Regions from separate parts of the Chryseobacterium sp. MIQD13 genome, predicted to be linked through region 1. Evidence: riboswitches for the same ligand, from Rfam matches in the RefSeq annotation. Region 1 holds a riboswitch; the other holds the start of a gene.
The links. Region 1 has a riboswitch for cobalamin ahead of ACQWU4_RS08260 (TonB-dependent receptor plug domain-containing protein). Riboswitches for the same ligand answer to the same signal wherever they lie in the genome.

Region 2: it holds a riboswitch for cobalamin, as region 1 does, so the genes downstream of both, metE (5-methyltetrahydropteroyltriglutamate--homocysteine S-methyltransferase) here and ACQWU4_RS08260 (TonB-dependent receptor plug domain-containing protein) in region 1, are expected to answer to the same signal.

What each region holds. Positions count from the first base shown of each region.
Region 1 covers NZ_JBNWAF010000002.1:242,455-245,647, forward strand. The annotation lists gene ACQWU4_RS08260 (TonB-dependent receptor plug domain-containing protein) at 1-1,447, opposite strand, end outside; cobalamin riboswitch at 1,557-1,741, opposite strand; gene ACQWU4_RS08265 (transporter) at 1,921-2,880, opposite strand; gene ACQWU4_RS08270 (cytochrome-c peroxidase) at 2,877-3,193, opposite strand, start outside.
Region 2 covers NZ_JBNWAF010000001.1:593,817-597,009, reverse strand. The annotation lists gene metE (5-methyltetrahydropteroyltriglutamate--homocysteine S-methyltransferase) at 1-1,267, opposite strand, end outside; gene ACQWU4_RS02880 (hypothetical protein) at 1,292-1,426, shown strand; cobalamin riboswitch at 1,451-1,636, opposite strand; gene ACQWU4_RS02875 (hypothetical protein) at 1,771-2,325, opposite strand; gene ACQWU4_RS02870 (DUF2306 domain-containing protein) at 2,552-3,193, opposite strand, start outside.

The DNA of each region.
Region 1 (3,193 bases):
TAAATCCAATATCATACTGATTCGTATACTCAGGTTTCAGCATCACGTTTCCGATCATTGTGTAGTAGAGGTCGTTGAAAGTAGGCATCCTGAAAACTCTTTTGTAAAAAGCTCTTAGTGTAAAATCTTTGGATTCGGACGGCTGGTAATTCAGGAAAGCAGAAGGTGTCCATTCGGTTTTGTCCGGAGATTTGGCATTCATTTTTACATTTTCATGAACAAATGTTCCCAAAATACTCCCTAAAAACTTAAACCTGTTCCATTGATAAGTAGTAGCAAAAGAAAGCAGTGAGGTATGGCGGGTGGGATATGAAAAATCCCTCAGGCTAGCATCAAGATTATTGTACTGAAAGTCAAAACTCCCGCTTACATCCCAGTTCTTATTGATGGAATAAATATTTGATGTGGAAAAATAAAGTTCTCTCTGTATGTAAGAATTATCTATTGGCAAAACCGTTGTCGCAACATTAACTGTATCTAGAAATCTGGTATAGTCATAGCCAAATTTGGCTTTGACCTGGGTTTCAAATTTCGGAAACAGTTTTTTTCTGAAGCTGGCCTGAACAAAATAATTTTCATCCAGCATTTGCTGGCCTTTCGGTCCGAAATCATTATTAACAACAGCAGTAGGAATTCCTCGGTCTGAAATATAGCCGTATCCGCGTACACTCCAGCTTCCTTCATTTATGGTTCCGTTAAAACTGGTTTCAAAACGTTTAGCACGGATATAGGAATCATACCTTCTGGCAATCGTATCATTCGCAACAGATCCGTCAGAATTCTTTTTCTCATATTTATACTTATACAATCCGTCACTTTGTACAAACTCCGAACTGAAACTTGCCGAAACTTTATCAGAGATCTTCTGTTCCAGGCGGAATGAAGGATTGAATAAACTTATCGACCCTAATTTTAATTTAACCGTTAAGTTCGTTTTCTGATCTTCTTTAAAAACAGGTATTTTAGGCTGAAGATAAATAGATCCCGAAGAGCCGAAATCTTTTGCAGGCTGGAAGATCTCACTTTTCTGGCCGTTGTATAAAGAAACAGCCTCAATATCATCTAGGGAGAATTTTCCAAGATCCACGATTCCGTTCTGAACATTCCCCAATTGAATACCGTCGTAGAAAACCCCAACATGCTGGCTTCCCATACTCCGGATATTCACCGTTTTCAGTCCGCCCATTCCACCATAATCTTTGATCTGTACTCCTGAAAAATACCGTAAAGCATCAGCCACAGACTGGCTGTTCAGCCTTTCAAGCTGCTCACCGGAAAGTATCTGAGCCGGAAGAATTTCTTTAAAATCTTTTTTATAAATCCGGATGGGAAGAATTGTTTTCTCCCGGATCGTATCTCCGGATTGCGAAAACAAAATTTGAGATGCTGCCACAAATAATGTGATAACCCCTTTTTGAAACCGTGAAACAGTAAGTTTTCTGACCATTAGCTCATTTGGAATAATGCAGACGCTAATGGATATAAGATAGCAACGACAAAGCACAGCTGTCACTGCACAGAATCATTGTTGTCCTAAGCTTTATTCCACGAAAGCATCAAACGTTTATCCTCCGGCAGGTCTTCTGACTTACTCCGTTTTTGAAATCCTTCCCATTAAAAAACAGTGGATATAATCTTCAAAAACTTTGATGTGGAGCTTACAGCAGCGGGTCTGTTCCGGATTTTCACCGGATTCCCTTTTAAGTGCTTTTTACAGCGCACCAGATTGCGGCAAAGATAGAAAATTATTGACAGATGCAATACAAGACATAATAATTTAATTTTCAGCAATAAAAACCGGCGGCTTCGGGAGCCTCAGCCACCAGTTTCAGAACCCATCATTAAGGATAGAATAATAGTATGTTTAAGATTGAATCAACCACTTTTGGTGGCTGAGGCTCTCGAAACCATCATTCCTCATCAAATCCCAAAATTCAGAAAAATACTGAATCTAGATTTCGCTTCAATATCTCCTCCCGCCAGATTGGAATACGCAGGAAGCATCACTTCACCACCGAGACTAAATTTTTTATAGGAAGCTTCAAAACCCAGCTTCCCGTATAAAGCACTTCCTGCTGTATTGGGTAGTGCTTCATTAAACTGCCTGTTTTTGTCATACACTTCGCCTTGAAGTCCTGCCTTCGCAGATAAAATGGCTTTTTCATTTCCTGTAATCTGATAAAATCCTGTTGCCGCATAATTCCATTGGTTTCCAAAATGGTAATGCTTTTTATTTTCTGTTTTCACTGTATAATCTGTATTGATCAGTAAAGCCAGCTTATTCTTCTGAAATTTATAGTTTAAAACTGCCTGATAATCCCAACTGCCCGTTCCGAGCTGAAAACTTGGATTGACCCCGGAAATTCCTTTTTCATCAAATTTCCCCAAAGGAACTTTTATCCCCAGACCACCATTAAGCTGATGAAAATTATCTTTGGAATTAATGATCCTGTAGATTCCCATCAGATTTAAATCTCCGATACCATTGATGTTGATATCTCCCTGCATGGTTTTCTTTTCGTGAAAATGAAAAGGCAGACTGGCATATACACTCAGTTTTTCAGTCAAAGGGATTTTTCCCCAAATCTGCATGGTATTGAAATACTGATCCTGTGTGAGATCTTTTACAAAAAGGTTTTCTTTTGCTCTATAATGCTGGGCAAAATACTTAATCCCGATAAATTGCGGATTCAGCAAAGATTCAAAACCGGAGGAGCCGTTTCCTGCCGCACAGCCACAGGCATCACAGTCATCAAGGATATTTCTGTTAATATCATCAGAAATATCAATACTGTCGTTAATTATTGCAGCCTGACAAACAAATGAGAAAGCCAGACTGATTATAAAAATTATTCTTTTAAAGTTTATAGTAATGTTCATTCTGCAAATTTTGGATTGGAAATAAAGCTTTTATCAGACAAGGTTTTCAAAAAGGCAATGATAAACTGCTTTTCCTGAGCATTCATTGCAATTCCTATATGTCCGTTCTGTTTAAGCTGCGGATCAAGGTTGGGATTATCCTCTACATTATCCGAATAGAAATTAAGAACAGCTTCCAGCGTGTAAAATCTTCCGTCGTGCATATAGGGAGCAGTATATTCTATGTTTCTAAGGCTCGGAACGCGGAATTTCATCCAGTCATTCTGATCAAGCGTTACACGGTAACGTCCTGCATCTTTGAATTGCGTATTGT
Region 2 (3,193 bases), on a different contig from region 1:
GGCTGTTTCTTTGAGCATCATCTTCAGTGGTTACATCTGCGCGGTTTTTTACTTCCTGATTGTGAATCAATGCAGAGATTTTTCGGTTATCAAGAGCTTTTTTATTTTCTGCATATTGCTGTAAAGCCTGATAATCTGCATTTCCGGAAGCCAGCTTTTTTAAGGCAGTAATTTCATATACTTTTTGTTTGGCAAAGGCCATCCATTGCTTGATTTCAGGAGATAATGTATTCTCATTGGTTTCCAGATCAAGATCGAAAGGCGAGTGGAGGAGAGAACATGACGGAGCAATGAAAACCCTTTCCGAACCAATAGAATTCACTGCTTTTTCTATGAAGCCCAAAGATTTTTCAAAATCATTTTTCCAGATATTTCTTCCGTCTACAATTCCTAATGAAAGGCTCAGTGTTTCAGGGATGGTATTTAAGACTTCATCCAATTGTTCAGGACAACGTACAAGATCTATATGCAGAATATCTACAGGAAGCGAAACCGCTAACGAAAGATTGTCCTTTAAGCCTTCAAAATAAGTTGCGATGATCAATTTAAGATCCGGGAATTGGTTTCTGATTTCGGTATAAACCGATTGATAAATTTCTTTTGCTTTTTCGGTAAGATCCAGAGCTAAAAACGGTTCATCAAACTGAATCCATGTGGCACCATGATTTTCAAGTTCTTTTAAAATTTCAATATATACTGGAAGCAGATTTTCAATAAGTTCCAGTTTATCAAAACCGTCTTCCTTTTCTTTACCCAGTAAAAGGTAAGTCAAAGGGCCGATGATAACAGGTTTTGCTTTTATTCCAGCTTGTTTTGCGCTGATGAATTCACTGATGATTTTTTTTGAAAACAATCTGAACTGCTGGTTTTTCTGAAATTCAGGGACAATGTAATGGTAATTGGTATCAAACCATTTTGTCATTTCCATAGCGGTAATGTCGAGATCTTCTTTCTGATAGCCTCTGGCCATTGCAAAATACAAATCAAGCTCAGAATTGGATGATCTTGATGCAATTTCCTTGTAACGTTCAGGAATAACTCCTACAGTCAGAGTCATATCCAAAACCTGATCATAATAGGAAAAATCATTACAGGGAATAAGATCGATTCCTGCTTCCTGCTGCATTTTCCAGTTTTGCAGACTGATGTTTTTTCCGGTTTCCAGAAGTTCATTTAATGATGCTTTGCCTGACCAATACTGCTCGCAGGCTTTTTTGAGTTCTCTGTGGCGGCCAATACGCGGGCTGCCAAGAATGTGCGTTTGCATGTTCTTAAACTTTTAAATTAAACAATGATGATTTTAAAAGCTCTTTTAGAATGCTTCGCAATGCTGACGGAAAAGAATTTTGAGGATATAAATGGATACAATGAGGACGTAATTTTCCCTGTAACGAAAAGGACGTTCAAAAAAGTATCATCTGTATGACCTGAAGCTTCAGACCGCGAAAGCATTGTCAATTCAGAATAGGCAGGTCTCCTGACTTGTAACGGCTTTTATCATCCTTCCCGCTTTTGGCAGTGGATATTCACGGATAAAAACTTTTGGTGTGTTACTTACAGTTGCGCGACAGCTCGTGATTCTCACACGATTCCCTATTAATCTACGTTATGTAAAACCTCTTCTGTTTGATGAAGTATGTTAAAGAACTATTTTCAGAACAAATGTAGGGAATATTTGTTTACAAAAAGCAGTGCCTGAAAAAACAGGCGGAGGCTTTAATTGTTAAAAATTAAATTTTTGAACTTAGATTAAATAAAGTTTATATCTGCCTAATTAAGATAATTTACATTAAAAATCCCTTTTTTTAACTTAACTTTTACGGTATCACCTGTTTTATATTCAAAAATAGATTTTAAGTCTTTTGTTTTTCTTTTTTTATCAATTAGATGTATTTCACCATCTTCATAGATAGAGTTATTTTTTCCTGCATTAAGCCAGAAAACCATTGCTTTTTTGTGGCTAATTATTTCATAAGTCTGAACTGTCTGAGAGATCTCAGTATGATAATTAATGAACAATAATATATTGGATATTAATGATTTTAAACTGAAAGTTAAAATTGTAGAAAGTATAATGACAATAATGATCTGGGAAATTTTTTTAGCTTTTGAAAGGATAATTATAACAATGGCTATAACGGCTGTAATCATGAATATATATTTCCACGAATCAATCTTAAAAGCATCCAAATCTGTTTTCAGATAATGTTCTCTGATGAAAGGTTTTAAAAGGAAACCTTCAAAACAGTAGAAAGGAATCAATAGCATTAAAACCCGGATATATGAATTTGATAATATAGCTTTCAGCTTTTCAGGAATGATCATTTTTTATAAATATTTGCCAGGTTATTGTTTTTTAATTTTAAAGTAATAGTTTTGATATAAATTAATATCTATGGAACTGCTTTTTCTTGCTTTTATTTTGCTGATAATTATGGGCTTAGCTTACCTGGTTATGCGTTTTTTTAACCGATGGACAGCAAAATCTCAGCATGCAACGATCTGGAACGGATTGATCTTTATTGCTTCATACGCACTTTTATTGTTCATCTCATTTGTTATTTTTATGATGAACGTAAGTTTTGAACGGTAATACTTTTTGATTTCTGATGATGAAATAGGCTACAGATAGATTAATGATCAGGGAAGCCCAGACATTCAATCCATAAAACAGTTCATAATCATAAAGATTTTCCTGATAAAACAGGTTTTTAATGATCCTGAAAGTAATGGCTGTAACTGTAACTGCATAACTTAAGATCATATATTTTTTATGTTCAGAAACTTTTCCCTTTTTAATGAAAAGAACTGCAGCAAGCGTAAAGTATGCCCAAATAATATCCTGCAGCAGAAATCCTGTAATCCCGAGCATTCCGCCATTCGAAAATAATCCGAGTACAAAGCATGCCGGAACATTAATGATGAGGATATTGTAAACATAAACTCTTCCTATCAACCGATGCAATTTCTTATTCTCAGTTAAAAATCTACTGGAAAATTGGGTCAGCCCAGCCAGAAGGCAAAGTATGATTGAAAAAATATGAATGTAAAAAAATGCCATCCAGTAGGGATTGCTGACCACTTTCTGTTTAAACATAAGGAAGCCTACATTTTTATCAAAACCTGTATATTGGGAAATGGTCTTCAGCATCAGAATGCTGAAAATTAAAACTGCAATGACAGCCAATATCCT